DNA from 3 places in the Streptomyces sp. x-80 genome. Region 2 is predicted to be linked to each of the others. Evidence: riboswitches for the same ligand, from Rfam matches in the RefSeq annotation. Region 2 holds a riboswitch; each other region holds the start of a gene.
What was found. A riboswitch is a leader RNA that binds a small molecule or an ion and turns the genes downstream of it on or off. The one in region 2 is predicted to bind cyclic di-AMP.

Region 1 (5,642 bases), on a different contig from region 2:
GCGTGGAGGTCCCGGGCATCGAGAGCGCCATCGACGAGGAGCTGGCCCGCTTCGCCGCCGAGGGGCCCACCCCGGAGGAGATGGAGCGTGCGCAGGCCCAGTTGGAGCGCGAGTGGCTGGACCGGCTCGCGACGGTCAGCGGCCGGGCCGACGAACTCTGCCGGTTCGCCGTCCTGTTCGGCGATCCGCAGCTCGCCCTGACGGCCGTGCGGCGGGTCCTGGAGATCACCCCGCAGGAGGTGCAGGCGGTCGCCCAGGCCCGGCTGCGCCCCGACAACCGCGCGGTGCTCGTGTACGAGCCCACCGAGCCCGCCGACGAGGCTGCCGACAACGCCACCGACAGCGCCACCGACAACGAGGAAGAGGAGGCGGCCCGGTGAGCGACGCCGTTACCAGCGCAGATTCCACCGAGAGCACCATGGACTTCCACCCGCAGCCGCAGAGCGGCGCACCCAAGCCGTGGGCCTTCCCGGCCCCTGAGCGCGGCCGGCTGGCCAATGGCCTCACCGTCCTGCGCAGCCACCGCCCCGGCCAGCAGGTCGTCGCCGTCGAGATGAACCTCGTCGCGCCCCTGGCGGCCGAGCCCGAGGGGCTGGACGGCGTCGCCACGATCATGGCGCGCGGCCTGTCCGAGGGCACCGACAAGCACGACGCGGAGGAGTTCGCCGCCGAGCTGGAGCGCTGCGGCGCCACCCTGGACGCGCACGCCGACCACCCCGGTCTGCGGGTCTCCCTGGAGGTGCCGGCCTCCCGGCTGACCCGTGCGCTCGGCCTGCTCGCCGACGCGCTGCGCGCCCCCGCCTTCCCGGACGGCGAGATCGAGCGGCTGGTCCGCAACCGCCTCGACGAGATCCCGCACGAGCTCGCCAACCCCGCCCGGCGCGCCGCGATGGCGCTGTCGAAGGAGCTCTTCCCGGCCACGTCCCGGATGTCCCGGCCCCGACAGGGCACCGAGGAGACCGTCGGGCGGATCGACGCGGCGGCCGTCCGGGCCTTCTACGACGCCCATGTGCGGCCCGCCACGGCCACCGCCGTCATCGTCGGTGACTTCACCGGTATCGACCTGGACGCGGCGCTCGCCGGCACCCTCGGCGTCTGGACCGGCACCGCCGGCGAACCGGTGTCCGCCGCGCCGATCACCGCCGACGACACCGGCCGCGTGCTGATCGTGGACCGCCCCGGCGCCGTCCAGACGCAGCTGCTCATCGGCCGCATCGGCGCCGACCGGCACGACCGCGTCTGGCCCGCGCAGGTCCTCGGGACGTACTGCCTGGGCGGCACCCTCACCTCCCGGCTGGACCGCGTGCTGCGCGAGGAGAAGGGCTACACCTACGGGGTGCGCGCCTTCGGCCAGGTGCTGCGCTCCGACGCGGACGGCACCGGCGCCGCGATGCTCGCCATCAGCGGGTCGGTGGACACCGCCTCCACCGGTCCGGCGCTGGACGACCTGTGGCGGGTGCTGCGCACCCTGGCGGCCGAGGGGCTCACGGACGCCGAGCGCGATGTCGCCGTGCAGAACCTCGTCGGCGTCGCACCGTTGAAGTACGAGACCGCGGCGGCCGTCGCGGGCACCCTCGCCGACCAGGTGGAGCAGCACCTCCCGGACGACTTCCAGGCGCAGTTGTACGCCCGGCTCGTGGAGACCGGCACGGTCGAGGCGACCGCCGCGGCCGTCAACGCCTTCCCCGTGGACCGGCTGGTGACGATTCTGGTCGGTGACGCGGCGGAGATCGTCGAGCCGGTCAAGGAGCTGGGTATCGGCGAGGTGACGGTCGTCACCGGCTGACCGGCCGGGCCGCCGCCGCGCAGGCGAAGTCCGTATCGCACAAGGGGATCCCGTGGCGTTCGTCCGCCGCGGGATCCCCTTTATGTCCAGATTATTGTGGCTGGTTGTACGGCGTGGGTGTGGCGTACCGCACAAACTGCCGGTTCTGTTTGCCGATTGAAAGTTGCCCCCTCTAGCGTCGGTCCCGCTGTCCGCCAGACGTACGCCGCAACCGCAGCACCGGACAGCGATCGCCGAGTCCCCGTACGGCGCGAGCCAGGGGAGCCGGGGACCCATATGTCCCTGGGGTGAATCGGGCCCCTCTCCGGAGGAGTTCGTAGGAGACCTTCCTGCTCCGAACCCGTCAGCTAACCCGGTAGGCGAGAAGGAAGGAAAGGACAAGCCAGCAGATGGCGTTCACCCGTGCCACCGGGAAGCACCGCCGTGCGAGCCGCAGCGCCCGTACGACCCGCAACCTCGCCGGTATAGCGACCCTCGCGGCGGGCGGCGTCGTCGCCTCCGTGGCCTCGCCCGCGATGGCCGCCACGGACGGGGCGCGTGCCCACGACGGTGCCCTGCGGCAGGCCGTCGTGATGGGTGACGAAATCGCCGACCACGTCGAGGCGCAGGCCGACGCGCAGGAGGCGGTCGCCGAGGCCGCCGCCGCGCAGGTGAAGGCCGAGGCCGAGGCGGCGAAGCTGGCCGAACAGGCCAAGCAGCGGGCCGAGGAGGCCAAGAAGAAGGCCGAGGCGAAGGCCAAGGAGGAGCGCGAGGCCAAGGAGCGCGCCGCCCGCGAGGAGGAGCGCAAGCGCCTCAACACCTTCGTCGCCCCCGTGGACGGTTCCTACGTCTCCACCGGGTACAAGGCGTCCAGCAGCCTGTGGTCCTCCGGCAGCCACACCGGTATCGACTTCCACGCCGGCACCGGCACGTCCGTCCACGCCGTCGGCGCGGGCACCGTCGTCGAGGCGGGCTCGGGCGGCGCGTACGGCAACAACATCGTGATCAAGATGGCCGACGGTACGTACACCCAGTACGGCCACCTGTCGTCCTTCGCGGTCTCGGTCGGCCAGACCGTCACCAGGGGCCAGCAGATCGGCCTCTCCGGCGCCACCGGCAACGTCACCGGGCCGCACCTCCACTTCGAGGCCCGCACATCGCCCGACTACGGCTCGGACATCGACCCGATCGCCTACCTCCGCGCGCACGGCGTCAACGTCTGACCCGCCCTCGTCCCCTCCCCGAGCCCTGGCCCCGACGGCCGGGGCTCGCGGCGTATCCGGCCCCCGACGGCCCGCCCGGTCCGCACCCGTGGCCAAAAAATATCCATGAATACCCGGACCCTGCCGGAAAGCCGTCCCGGTCGAATAGAGTCACGGAAAAGCCGCTCGGCGGAATTTCCAGGTGATTACGGCGGAGGCACGGACGATGCGAGGCCAGATTTCCGCGCATGCGGTGTGTACGGCGATTCGCGAGGACATCGTCTCCGGTGCGCTGGCGCCGGGGAGCCGGCTGGTCGAGGAATTCCTGGCGGCCCGCTACGGCGTCTCCCGGGTTCCGGTGAGGGAAGCGCTGCGCACCCTCCAGTCCGAGGGTTTCGTCACCACCCGCCGCCACGCGGGTTCCTGCGTCGCCGAGCCGACCGACCAGGAGGCCGCCGACCTCCTGGACGTGCACGCCCTGCTGGAGCCGCTGGGCGCGGCCCGCGCGGCCGCCCGCCGCAGTCCGGCCCACCTCAAGGTGCTGCGCGGCCTGGTGCGGCTGGGGCGTGAGCGGGCCCGGCACGGCCATGCCGCTGAGCTGTGCCAACTGGACGACTGGTTCCACGAGACGCTCGGCCGGGCGGCCGACAGCCCCGGTCTGGCGGCGCTGCTGACCCAGTTGCGGCGGAAGATCGAGTGGATGTACGCGGTGGAACTCCCGCTGCGGGCCGCGGAGTCGTGGGACGAACACGGCGCGGTGCTGGACGCGGTGGCCCGGGGTGACGCCGAACGGGCTCGTGCCCTGATGGCCGCTCATATCGAGCGCGGCCGCCCGGTACACCGGCTGCGACGCCCCGCCGCGGTGGCGGTGAGGGAAGTGAAACAGCCCGTCAACACGGCGCGTGCCCGGCCTTAACAATCACCGCGTAGACAGTGGGGGAGGCGCGCGGGAGCGGCGGGCGAGGGCACCACGTATGCGGCGCGCTCGCATGCGGCGACGCGGCAATGCGGCTGTTCATGGTGGTGCGGTTACTCGCTGATACGGGAATCGGGCACCGGTTGTTCGGCGCTCCGCATATTCGGGGCCGTCGATTTCCGGATGTGTCCGGTGCCGGCTGAATTCCCGTACCGGGGATTCTCGTCCGTGTGGCTGGTCCGTGCCCGCGCGGAAAATTCATGTCCGCACGGAAATCCACGGAAAGCCAAGAAAAGCGGAGAATCCGTTCCGTGACGGAGAAAGCGCGCCCGCGGAAGAAAGCGCGCCCGAAGTCCGGTTCGGGGGTCCGCCCGGCGTCCCGCCAGGCGGACAGTGCGCAACGGCCCCGTCGCGGCGCCCGGGTACCGGTCGCCGCGACGGGGCCGCGGATGCGGAGGTCCCGACGGACTCAGACGGTCTCGGGGAGCTCGTCGAGGCCCTCGGAGACGAGCTTCGCCAGGCGGTCGAGCGCGGCGTCGGCGCCCTCGGCGTCGGAGGCCAGCACGATCTCCTCGCCGCCCTGCGCGCCGAGGCCCAGGACCGCGAGCATGGAGGCCGCGTTGACCGGGTTGCCGTCGGCCTTGGCGATCGTCATCGGGACGCCGGCCGCCGTGGCCGCACGGACGAAGATCGAGGCGGGGCGGGCGTGCAGGCCCTCGGCCCACCCGACATTGACGCGGCGCTCAGCCATGGTGTTGCCCTTCAAGTCGTGACTGTTGTCTAGACCAGTCTCTCACGCTGTCCGGAGTGCTCGGGCGGCCTTTCGTCCCGACCTTCCCGCCATTCGTCCCGGGCGGGTTCCCGCGGGCCCGGCCGGCACCCGCACCCGTCCGCACGCCACCCGCGGACTGCTCCGCCCCCGAGCGTACATACCGGGCCGGTTGTCGGTGCCCGGCCGTACCCTGGCCGCATGCAGACGCCGCCGGACCCCGCGTACCCGACCCACTGGGAAGCCGACGTGGTGCTGCGCGACGGCGGCACCGCACGCATCCGTCCCATCGCCCCCGACGACGCCCAGCGGCTGGTCTCCTTCTACGAACAGGTCTCGGACGAGTCGAAGTACTACCGTTTCTTCGCGCCCTACCCCCGGCTGTCCGACCGCGATGTGCACCGCTTCACCCACCACGACTACGTCGACCGCGTCGGCCTGGCCGCCACCGTGGGCGGCGAGTTCATCGCCACCGTCCGCTACGACCGCATCAACGAGCAGGGCCTGCCCGCCAAGGACCCCGGCGACGACCAGGCCGAGGTCGCCTTCCTCGTCCAGGACGCCCATCAGGGCCGCGGCGTCGCCTCCGCCCTCCTGGAGCACATCGCCGCCGTCGCCCGCGAGCGGGGCATCCGCCGGTTCGCCGCCGAGGTGCTCCCCGCGAACACCAAGATGATCAAGGTGTTCACGGACGCCGGCTACACCCAGCAGCGCACCTTCGAAGACGGCGTCGTCCGCCTGGAATTCGACCTCGAACCCACCGAGCAGTCCCTGGCCGTGATGCGCGCCCGCGAACAGCGCGCCGAGGCCCGCTCCGTCCAGCGGCTGCTCGCCCCCGGCTCGGTCGCCGTCATCGGCACGGGCCGCGCCCCCGGCGGCGTCGGCCGCGCCGCCCTGCGCAACCTCCTCGACTCCGGCTTCACCGGCCGCACCCACGCCGTCAACCACGCCTTCCCCCCGGAGCTGGACCGGCTGGATCCCGAGGGTGTG
Region 2 (5,642 bases):
TCCCACAGATTCTCGTACCAGGGGCGCTGCGCCGCCTCCGGCCCCTTGTGCGCCGTACCGGAGCCGGAACCGTCCTGGACGATATATCCGGTCTCCCCCGGCATGACGTAGTGCAGATGCCGGCGGGCCTGCTGCCGAACGTACTCCGCGTCCTGCCAGCGGGCCTTCTGGTCACGCAGCCGGTCCAGCGCCTCGCCCGCCTCCTGGGCCTTGCGGCGCTGTTCGGTGATGTCCGAGCGCTGCGAGATGTACTGCCTTATGGGGTAGGCGAGGACGACGACCAGCGAGCACATCACCAGGGCCAGCAGCGCGGCGCGGCCGGTGAGGCGGTTGCGGCGGGGCGGCCGGGCGCGCTGGACGCGGGCCGCGGCCTGCTCACCGAGCGCCTTGAGCCGGATCGCGGTCGAGAACCGGTCCGCGGGCACATCGCCTCCCCTGGATCGCCGGGCCTCGGGACGGCCGGCTTCCTGACACCTACGCTCCGGTCCGCTTCCGTGCCGAGGTGCCGAACCGTCCGGAAGCAGAGCCGTCCCCGGCAACGGTACGGGACCGTCGCCGGGGACGCTTCGAGGTGCCGCGCCGCGGCTCCCTCAATTGGCTCCGACCGCGCTGAGCCGATCAGCTCGCGGGGTGCGTGCCTGCTCGGTTCGCGGGGCGCTGTGCTGCTTGTACTGATTCAGTTCGCGGAGCACTGTGCTGAATCAGTTCGCGGAGCACTGTGCTGAATCAGTTCGCAGAGCGCTGTGCCCTATCAGTTCGCAGAGCGAAACCGGGGGAAGGCGGAGCGGCCGGCGTAGACCGCGGCGTCGTCGAGGATCTCCTCGATGCGCAGCAGCTGGTTGTACTTGGCGACGCGCTCGGAGCGGGCCGGGGCGCCGGTCTTGATCTGGCCGCAGTTGGTGGCGACGGCGAGGTCGGCGATGGTGACGTCCTCGGTCTCGCCGGAGCGGTGCGACATCATGCACTTGAAGCCGTTGCGCTGGGCCAGCTCGACGGCGTCCAGGGTCTCGGTCAGCGAACCGATCTGGTTGACCTTCACCAGCAGCGCGTTGGCGGAGTTCTCCTCGATGCCACGGGCCAGCCGCTCGGGGTTGGTGACGAACAGGTCGTCACCGACGAGCTGCACCTTGGCGCCGAGCTTCTCGGTGATGACGTGCCAGCCGGCCCAGTCGTCCTCGAACAGCGGGTCCTCGATGGAGACGAGCGGGTAGTCCGCCACGAGCCCCTCGTAGTACTCCGTCATCTCGGCGGCCGAGCGCTCCTTGCCCTCGAACTGGTACTTGCCGTCCTTGTAGAACTCGGAGGCGGCGACGTCCAGCGCGAGCGCGATGTCCTGGCCGGGGGCGTAACCGGCTTCCTTGATGGCCTCAAGGATGAGGTCCAGGGCGGCGCGGTTGGAGTCCAGGTTCGGGGCGAAGCCGCCCTCGTCGCCGAGGCCGGTGGACAGGCCGCGGGCCTTCAGGACCTTCTTGAGGGTGTGGTAGACCTCGGCACCCCAGCGCAGCGCCTCGGAGAAGGACTCCGCGCCGATCGGGGCGATCATGAACTCCTGGATGTCCACATTGGAGTCGGCGTGCGAGCCGCCGTTCAGGATGTTCATCATCGGAACGGGCAGGACGTGCGCGTTCGGGCCACCGAGGTAGCGGAACAGCGGGAGGTCACTGGCCTCGGAGGCGGCGTGCGCGACGGCGAGCGAGACGCCGAGGATCGCGTTGGCGCCGAGGGAGCCCTTGTTGTCGGTGGCATCCAGGTCGAACATCGCCTGGTCGATCAGCCGCTGCTCGGTCGCGTCGTAGCCGACGAGCTCCGGGCCGATCTGCTCGATGACGGCCAGTACGGCCTTCTCCACGCCCTTGCCCTGGTAGCGGTTCGGGTCACCGTCGCGGAGCTCGATGGCCTCGAAGGCACCGGTCGAGGCGCCGGACGGGACGGCGGCCCGGCCCGTGCTGCCGTCGTCGAGGCCGACCTCGACCTCGACCGTGGGATTACCTCGCGAGTCGAGAATTTCGCGGGCTACGACGACGTCGATGGACGGCACGTTGTCTCCTTCATGAGTGTCTGGAGTTCTCCGGCACGAGCCTAACGGCCTCCGGCGCCTTCACTCGCCGTCGGCCCGCTCAGTGGGACGAAAACCCGCGAAAAGAGGCCCAAAGGCCCAGTTCACAGGACGTATGGGCGCAATGTTCGCTGAGCGGGGAAAAGCCGGGAGATGCCGAGGTCAGGGCGGGCCCGGAGGGGCGGCCCGGCGGCGGGGACGGGGCGGGCCGGGTGGACGGCCCCGGGGTACGACGAAGCCCCGCCGCGGCGCGTGGGGGGGATGGCGCGCCGGACGGGGCGGTCTCGCGGAAGGCTGGTCCCAGGGGCTCCCGGACGGGCGGCTCGTGCGTACCGCCGTACGCACGGACCGCCGCGGTCGTCACGAGCCGGTGGGGTCCTCGGAGTTCCCGGTGCGGGGGACGGCTCAGATGCTGAGCTGCTGGCCCGGGAAGATCAGGTTCGGGTTGCCGCCGATGACCGACTTGTTCGCGGCGTAGACGGACTTCCAGTTGGTGCCGTGCGCCTTGGCGATCTTGGCCAGGGTGTCGCCCGACTTGACGGTGTAGTTACCGGTGCTGTTGGACGTCTTCGGGGCCGTCCAGGTCCGCTGCTGCTGCGGGGCGGGGGTGCTCTTCGTCGTGCCCTGCGACTGCTTGCGGGGCTCGGACTTGGTGGTGCCCTGCTTCTTGTACTGCTTGTGCTGCGTGTTGCTGGAGGTGTCGACGTTGGCGGCCGCGCCACCGGAGCGCAGGTTGCCGGCGCCGGCGCAGCCCCAGGCACCCGGGCCCTGCATGGCGAGCAGCTTCTCGGCGACGGCGATCTGCTGGCTCTTGGAGGCCAGGTCGGCGCGCGGGGCGTACTTGGTGCCACCCGCGGCGGCCCAGCTGGAGTTCGAGAACTGGAGGCCACCGTAGTAGCCGTTACCGGTGTTGATCGACCAGTTGCCGCTCGACTCGCACTGGGCGACCTTCTCCCAGGTGGAGACCGAGGCGGCCGAGGCGGAGGTGGCGCCCATCATCGGGACGGCCACCGCGGCACCGGCGACGCCGGCGAGCGTGGCGACGCGGACGGCCTTGGACGGGCGACGGTGCTTGGCCTTGTTCAGCATTCGATCGTTTCCTCACCGACGCCTACGAGGTGAGCTGTCGGGTTCGGGCCATGTGAGTTGCCCGGCCGTGTGTGCTTCACACATGGCTTCACCCCAAGCCGGTTGGCCCGCTTTCACGGGCGGGGCCGGCGCTTACCTTGGTTCCCCCGCTCCTGCCTTCGGCGCTTGCGCGTCGACTGTCCTTCGGCCACCGGCAGGATTCGGCGTGTGATCGAAGGGCCCGCTTTGGCGAGCGGTCCTGACCGTAATCAGGAACCCCCGGATGGATCAAACCCCACCTTCTGAGCCAAGTTGACCATTTTTGATCACGACTTGCTTACGTTTCCGCAGGTGGGGCCCGGTATGGAATCTGTGGCCGAGTCAGACACCGCGCCTCGAAACGAGAGCCATGTCTCACTTTCGCCAAAAGGGGCAAAGCCTCCCTAACTACCTGCTCCATGCCCGAGATCGAGGTGCTGGCCGGGCCGAATGAGGTCCGCGTCGGCACCGATGACGTGCTCGTTGCGGTCGTAGAGGGCGGGCCATCCGCCGGGCAGCTCATGGTGCTCGGCGATGACTGACAGGCTGTCACCCGGGCGCACGGTGTAGTCGCCGGCCACCGGGTCCGCGCGGTGCGCGTCACCGCCGCGCGAGGCATGCCGCCCGGCCGACCTGCCGCCGTCGTCCACCTCCCCCGCGACGCCCGTGCCCAGCTCGGCCCCGGCATCGCCCGTACCGCCGCGATGCTTGCCCGTACCGGTCGTCCCGGCCGGCGGCGCACCGGTCTCCGCCGCGCTCCCGCCGCCCGACGGGCCGGTGGAGCGGGACGGTCCGCCCGGCGTCGCCGAACCGGCGGGCTTCGGCGCCTTCGGGGCGTCCGACGGGCCGGCGGAGTCCGGCGCACCGGGAGCCGACGACGACGGCGGGGACGAGGGTGACGACGACGCGTCGGAAGCGCCGTCGGAGGGCCCCCGGGAGGGACCGCCGGAAGGGCCTGAAGAACCCGCGGAATCAGAAGACCCGGATGACCCGGATGACCCGGATGAACCGGATGAACCGGATGAACCGGCTGTCTCGGATTTGCCAGATTTACCAGACTTACCGGAAGGGTCCGACGTGCCCGACGGTGCGGGCCGCGACGGGCTTGCGCTGCCGGGGTCGACACCGGGCGCGCGGCCGTCCTTCTTCAGTCCGGCCTCCGCGGCACAGTTCGACCAGACGCCGGGCCCGCGGGCGTCCAGGATCGTCTCGGCCACCGCTATCTGCTGGGCGCGGCTGGCGAGGTCGGGGCTCGACGCGTACGCCGTGCCGCCGTACTCCTCCCACAGGTCCTGGGTCAGCCCGAGGCCGCCGTAGAAGCCCTTGCCCGCGGCGCTCCACACCCCGCCGCTCGCGCACTGGGCGACGCGGTCCCAGGTCGTGGAGTCGGCGGCGTGCGCGCCGCTCGCGGCGAACAGGGGCAGCGCGATCCCCGCGCCGGTCACCCCCGCCGTGACAAAGATGGCCGGTGCCTGACGGGGGCGACGGTGTCGGCCGTTCCCGGAGCGCATGCGGTTGCCTTTCGAGCGACGGTTGAGTTGTCCGGCCGGCCGCGGCGGTCGACTGCCGGTACAGCAATTCACCGGTTCGTCGCTTCGGCCGATCGGGTGGTGCGGGTCGATCGGTGAAAGGTAAGCCGGGGTCACGGGCCGTCACAAGTCGGTGTAGCGGGGATCACGCGAAGGTCACATACCTGACGCGCCGTCATATACCTTCCCGCTACGGCCGGGCCGGCTCCGCCGTGGAACGCGCTCCGGCGGCCGCCTCCGGGGTGAACGCCACCGGCAGGGTCCGCAGCCCGCGCATGATGAGACCGCCCCGCCACCGCAGGTCGTCCGGGTCCGCGGCGAGCCGGATGTCCGGCAGCCGGGTCAGCAGGGTCGCGAGGGCGGTCTGCCCTTCGAGCCGGGCCAGCGGCGCGCCCAGGCAGTAGTGGATGCCGTGCCCGTAGCCGAGGTGCGGATTGTCACGCCGGGCGAGGTCGAGGGTGTCGGGGCCGGCGAACCGGGCGGGGTCGCGGTCGGCGGCCGCGAGGACGACGAGAACGGGATCGCCCGCCGGAACGGTCCGCCCGCCGATCTCCACGGGTTCGGTCGCGTACCGCCAGGTCGCCAGCTCCACGGCACCGTCGTAGCGCAGCAGCTCCTCGATTCCGGTGGTGAGCAGACCGGTGTCGCCGGCCGCCAGCGACTTCTGGAGCAGTTCTCGCTGGTCGGGCCGGCGGAGCAGCGTGTGCAGGCTGTTGCCTATCAGGTTGACGGTGGTCTCGAAACCCGCGAACAGCAGCACGAAACACATGGCCGCGGCCTCGTCCTCGGTCAGGTGCTCACCATGGTCGCTCGCCCGTATCAGCCCGGAGATCAGGTCGTCGCCGAGGTCCGCGCGCTTGCGGTGGATCAGCTCGGCCAGGTACGTCCGTATCTTCTTCACGGAACGGGCGACCCCGCCGCGCGGCCCGCCGCCGTGCCGGATCATCATC
Region 3 (5,642 bases), on a different contig from region 2:
GGTCGCGGCGCCCCTCTACTCCCTGCGTACCACCGCCATCACGGCCGTCGCCGCCGTCGCGGGCGAGCTCTGGGTCGTCACGTACCACCGTGGGGCGACGGTGAACGAGACCGTCGCCGAAGCCTCCACGGTCTTCGTCGTCGCCGTACTGGCGCTCGGCATCAACCGGGTCGTACGCCTCAGCGATGCCCAGCTGGCGTCCGTACGGGACGTCTCGGAGGCCGCCCAGCGGGCCCTGCTGCCCACGCCACCCGCCCGGATCGGCCCGCTCGCGGTCGGCGCGCGCTATGTGGCGGCGCGGGCGGACGCCCGGATCGGCGGTGATCTCTACGCGGTCCAGGACACCCCGCACGGCGTACGGATGATCGTCGGCGATGTACGGGGCAAGGGGCTGGAGGCGGTGGAGGCCGCGGTGGTCGTCATCGGTGCCTTCCGGGAGGCGGCGGAGCAGGAGGCCACCCTGGAGGCGGTGGCGGGCCGGCTGGAACGGGCGCTCCAGCGGGAGGGCGGGCGGCGCGAGGGCATCGACCAGTTCGAAGGGTTCACCACGGCCGTGCTCGCGGAGGTCCCCGCCGATGAGCGCGCCGCACTGCGCGTCCTCAACCGCGGCCACCCGGCCCCGCTGCTGATCGGTCCGGACGGCGGGCTGTGCGAGCTGACCCCGGCATCGCCCGCGTTGCCGCTGGGGATGAGCGAGGTGGCGGGGTGGCCGGACCGGGCGGACGAGACGTTCTTCCCGGCCGGGTCCATGTTGCTGCTGTTCACGGACGGGGTGACGGAGGCACGGGACCGGACGGGGGAGTTCTACGATCCGGCGGCCCGGCTGCGCGGCCGCCACTTCACCGGGCCGGACGACCTCCTGGACGCGCTGGTCGAGGACGTCGCCCGGCATTCGGGCGGGGCGTCGGCGGACGATATGGCCCTGCTGGCGGTGCGGCGGCCGCTGGGGGCGTAGGGGACGGAGGGTGGCGCAGGGGCGTATGTGAGGCGGGGCGTATGTGAGGTGGGGCGTGCGTGACGGGAGGGTCGTACGTGACGGGAAGGTTGTACGTGACCGTGACCGTGGCCCGGCCCGGCCCGGACGTGCGGACCGCCGCCGCGGCTCACCCGCCGGCTGCCGGCTCCCGGAGCCAGTGCAGGTGCTCGCCGTGCTGGCCGGTGAGGGCGACCGGGCGCTCGTCCAGCGCGAGGGTCAGCGGCTGTCCGTCCTCGGGGCGCAGCGCCTCGTGCGCCGGAGTGGTGATCCACGGCAGGACGCTGTGGTGCTCGTTGGAGATCCAGTGACCGGGGCCCGGCCGCTCCGCGAGAAGCGACCGTACGAGCCGGGCGAACTCCTCGCGGCGGTCGAGCGGGAGATAGGTGAGCACGGAGGTGTGGAAGACGACGAGGGTCGCCTCCGGCGGGGCCTCGGCGGCGAGGGCGGGCAGCTCCTCGACCAGATCGCCGCGCACCATCCGCGGGCGGGGCACCGGCCGTACCGCTTCGACGGCGGCCGAGAGCCGCGCCGCCCGGTCCGGGTCGCCCGGCCAGAGGAGGGCGTGCAGCCAGCGGAGGTCGTCGGGTTCGGCGGCCGGATCGAGCGGGTTCAGGTCGATGCCCGCTCGCCAGACGATCTCGGGGAGAGCGCCCGCCGCCCCGGGAGCCGGGACCGTCGGCTCCGCCGCTCCGGCCTCCCGGCTCGTCCGGCACTCGAACGTCACCGGGTTCTCCGGCGCCCCCACCTCCGTCCCGGTCCCCGCGGCCCCGGCGTTCCGGTACCGGTACCGATAGCGGTCGGGGTACAGGCACAAGCCCGCCGACGCGCCGACCTCCAGCAGCGCGAGCGGCTGCGGGAGGCGGGCGAGCAGCGGCAGCAGCGTGGCGCAGCGGCCCGGTTCGTTGGTCTGGGTGGCGCGCCGCATGATCACCGTCCGGACCTCGTCCCAGTGCCGGATCGTCCACTCGCGCCAGCGCCCGTACGCCGACTCGCCGCGCGGGCCCTGTTCGGCGTGCGGACCGTCGAGATAGCGGACGGCGGCGAGGAGGAGGTTCGGCTGCTGCTTGTTGCCGGCGGGCAGCGACCCCGACAGCAGATCGCAGAATTCCGGGTCCTGGCTTATACGTGCGGTCAGTTCCTCGTGGGCCTCGGACCGTCCCCGAGCCTGCCGCCAGGAGAAGTCCCGGTACCGATCCGCAACTGTCTGCGCGTTGTTGACGACGTTCACGACGTTGACGACCATGATCAGACCGTAGCGCTCTTACGCTCCGTAGCCATCGTGCACCCCTCTGCATAACGACTGGCGCACAATCGTCGAAGGTTCGTTTGCCGACGTCCGGTCAACTCGCCCGGTTTGACGCCTTCATGGGTGAAAAAGTCCAGGCCAGAACCGACCTGAAGTCGGTGCGGATTCGGGGGAACGCTTGGAAATCGGCCGCCGTCTCTATTACTGTCCGATAACGGAGCGCGGTCGTTTCAGCCGTCGCAAGAGGCGGCCCCGCGCGCCGACGCCGAATCCCGCAAGCGCACTTCAGGCACGTCAGACGCGTCCAGGCACCTCAGTACCGCACGTCGGACAGCACCACACAGCAGCACAGAGCACCGCGTCGATGTGTACGGAACGCGCCGAGGGAACCGGGGAACCACCACCTTGGGGTGAATCGGACGCCTCCCGCCAGCGGGCGCCCGTAGGAGACCTTCCTGCTCCGAACCCGTCAGCTAACCCGGTAGGCGAGAGGGAAGGAAAGGAGTGCGCCCCCGTGGCGTCCAACAGCTCTGCCTCCGAGGTTCCGACCGCCTACGACCTCGCTGACCGCGGCCCCACTGACGGCCCGTTCGCCGGCCCCTTCGATGCCCGTATGGCCGGCCCGTCCGATGTCCGTAGGGATGGCCTCGGCGACAGTCGTGGGGTTGGCCGCAGCCGTATCGACGACCGCCGTGTCGACAGCAGCATCGACAGCCGTGCCGACAGCCGCATCGGCGGCCGTGATCCCGGCCGTGCGTACGGCGGTGCGGGCGATCGCGGCGGCGCTGGGCTGGGGAACGGCGACGGACGGATAGCCGGGGGCGGACGGACGGGCGGCGACCGTGGCACTGGCGCCAATGGCGACGGCACCGTCAGCCGTGACGCCACCGTCATCGGCGGTGGCACCGTCGATGCCGTTGGCGTTGGCGACGGCGATGGCGACGGACCGTGGGACGAGTGGAATCCCGCCGAGGAATCCATCCGTACGGTCCGTGGCAAGCACCGGGTCGGAAAGCAGCGCAGCAGCGGGTTCGCCCGCGGCGGTACGGTCCTGGGCGTCGGCGTCATCGCGGCGGTCGGCGCGGGCGGGATGGCGTCGGCCGAGGACAAGCCGCCGCTTCCGATCTCCATGCCCGACCTGCCCGACCTGCCCGACCTGGGCGGCATCGCCGAGGACATCGTCGACAAGCTGCCGGACCCCGCCTCCCTCCCGGGTATCGGCGCCCTCATGTCGTCGGACGGCACGACAAACTCCGCGAACGCGGACGCGAACGCGAACGCGAACGCCGGCGTGGGCGTGGGCGCGAAGACAGCCGCGAAGACAGACGCGAAGACGGATGCGAAGACGGATGCGGACACCAGCTCCGTCCTCGTCCAAGCCGGTCTCAGCCCGGACGAGGCCGCTCCGGGGCAGGGCCAGGGCGCGGGCGAGGCGCTGCGCAGCCGCATCTTGCAGCAGGCCGATACGCAGCAGGGCACGGCGGAGCAGGAAGCGCGCGAAGCCGCGGAGCGGGCCGCCGTGCAGCAGGCCGAGCGGGACGCGGCCGCGCACCAGGCGAAGGCCGAGCAGGCCGCGGCGGCCAAGAAGGCGGCGGCGCTGGAGGCCAAGCGGCAGGAGGAGGCAGCGGCCCGCGAGAAGGCGGAGGCCGCGCGCCTCGCCGAACTGGCGAAGAACTTCGTCGTCCCCGTCTCCTCCTACACCCTCACCGCCGGCTTCGGCCAGGTCGGCGACCGCTGGGCGGCGAACCACACCGGGCAGGACTTCGCCGCACCGACCGGCACTCCCGTCAGAGCGGTTCACTCCGGCACCATCACCCAGGCGGGCTGGGCCGGTTCGTACGGTTACCGCATCGTCCTCACCCTCGACGACGGCACCGAACTCTGGTTCTGCCATCTGTCCTCCATGGTGAAGACCTCCGGCAAGGTCACCACCGGCGACGTCATCGGCCGCGTCGGCGCCACCGGCAACGTCACCGGCCCCCACCTCCACCTGGAGGTCCGCCCGGACGCCGGCAGCCCGATCGACCCCACGTCCTGGTTCCGTGACCGCGGCCTGAACATCTGAACCCGAACGGGCCCCATGCCCGACGCCTCGCACCCAGCGCACCGAACCCCACACCCCACACTCCTCACTCCGCACTCCTCAGCCCACACCCGAACGAACCACCCAACCGGAGTAATTGGCCCTCCCTTCCCCCCTCCCTCGGAATAACTCCTCTCCGGGCCACGCTGAAACCGCGTATGACCGCGACACAGAAGCCCCTCGGCTCGCTCTCCGTCTCCCCGCTCTGCCTCGGCGGCAACGTCTTCGGCTGGACCGCGGACGAAACCGAGTCCTTCGCCGTTCTCGACGCGTACGTGGCGGGCGGCGGCAACTTCATCGACACCGCCGACGTCTATTCGGCCTGGGTACCGGGCAACAAGGGCGGCGAGTCCGAGACCGTCATCGGCAACTGGCTGGCCGCGCGCGGCAACCGTGCCGACGTCGTCATCGCCACCAAGGTCGGTGCCCACCCGGACCTCAAGGGCCTGTCCGCCGCCACGATCAAGCGCGCCGTGGACGCCTCCCTGACTCGGCTGCGCACGGACTACATCGACCTGTACTACACCCACTTCGACGACGAGTCGGTCGAGGTCGCGGAGTTCCTCACCGCCCTCAACGACCTCGTCCAGGCCGGCAAGGTCCGCGAGATCGCCGCCTCCAACATCTCGGCCGCCCGCCTCGCGGAGTCCCTGGAGTTCTCCGCACGTGAGGGCCTGGCCCGCTACGTCGCCGTACAGCCCCATTACAACCTGGTCTCCCGCGACACCTACGAGGGCGAACTGGCCGATGTCGCCGCCCGCAACGGCCTGGCCGCCATCCCGTACTACGCCCTCGCGTCCGGCTTCCTGACCGGCAAGTACCGTCCGGGCACGACGGTGGAGAGCGCCCGCTCGGGCAAGGCGGCGGAGTATCTGGCCACCGAGCGCGGCCGCAAGGTGCTGACCGCGCTGGACTCCGTGGCCGCGGCCCACCACGCCGAGCTCGCCACCGTCGCCCTCGCCTGGCTCGGCGCCCAGCCCACGGTCGCCGCCCCCATCGCCAGCGCCCGCACCACCGCCCAACTCCCGGCCCTCCTGGCCGTTTCCGACCTCACCCTCACCGACCCGGAACTCACCCTGCTGAACGAGGCTTCGGCCTGACCGGCTGACCGGCTGACCGGCTGACCGGCTGACCGGCTGACCGGCTGACCGGCTGACCGGCGGGGGCAGAGCATGGTTGCGGGCCGGGGCGGTGATCGCCCCGGCCCGCAACCATGTCCTACGCCTTGTCCTTACGCCTTGCCGTTACGGCCTCACGACCGACGGTCGGCCGCCACCCACGAAGCGAGCGCAACCCCACCCGCCACCGCGAACACCGACGGCCACGCCCCGATCTTC

Region 1: it holds a riboswitch for cyclic di-AMP, as region 2 does, so the genes downstream of both, ACLJWH_RS30810 (M23 family metallopeptidase) here and ACLJWH_RS03200 (transglycosylase family protein) in region 2, are expected to answer to the same signal.
Region 3: it holds a riboswitch for cyclic di-AMP, as region 2 does, so the genes downstream of both, ACLJWH_RS22375 (M23 family metallopeptidase) here and ACLJWH_RS03200 (transglycosylase family protein) in region 2, are expected to answer to the same signal.

Annotation. Positions count from the first base shown of each region.
Region 1 is NZ_JAJPWM010000018.1:82,769-88,410, reverse strand. Features, by position in the region: gene ACLJWH_RS30820 (M16 family metallopeptidase) at 1-380, shown strand, start outside; gene ACLJWH_RS30815 (M16 family metallopeptidase) at 419-1,786, shown strand; cyclic di-AMP (ydaO/yuaA leader) riboswitch at 2,008-2,163, shown strand; gene ACLJWH_RS30810 (M23 family metallopeptidase) at 2,176-2,988, shown strand; gene ACLJWH_RS30805 (GntR family transcriptional regulator) at 3,194-3,883, shown strand; gene ACLJWH_RS30800 (HPr family phosphocarrier protein) at 4,353-4,634, opposite strand; gene ACLJWH_RS30795 (GNAT family N-acetyltransferase) at 4,854-5,642, shown strand, end outside.
Region 2 is NZ_JAJPWM010000002.1:117,241-122,882, forward strand. Features, by position in the region: gene ACLJWH_RS03190 (FtsB family cell division protein) at 1-425, opposite strand, end outside; gene eno (phosphopyruvate hydratase) at 752-2,038, opposite strand; gene ACLJWH_RS03200 (transglycosylase family protein) at 2,462-3,145, opposite strand; cyclic di-AMP (ydaO/yuaA leader) riboswitch at 3,150-3,361, opposite strand; gene ACLJWH_RS03205 (LysM peptidoglycan-binding domain-containing protein) at 3,568-4,608, opposite strand; gene ACLJWH_RS03210 (cytochrome P450 family protein) at 4,883-5,642, opposite strand, start outside.
Region 3 is NZ_JAJPWM010000010.1:315,721-321,362, forward strand. Features, by position in the region: gene ACLJWH_RS22365 (PP2C family protein-serine/threonine phosphatase) at 1-955, shown strand, start outside; gene ACLJWH_RS22370 (DUF2332 family protein) at 1,104-2,219, opposite strand; cyclic di-AMP (ydaO/yuaA leader) riboswitch at 2,591-2,725, shown strand; gene ACLJWH_RS22375 (M23 family metallopeptidase) at 3,115-4,287, shown strand; gene ACLJWH_RS22380 (aldo/keto reductase) at 4,464-5,405, shown strand; gene ACLJWH_RS22385 (hypothetical protein) at 5,558-5,642, opposite strand, start outside.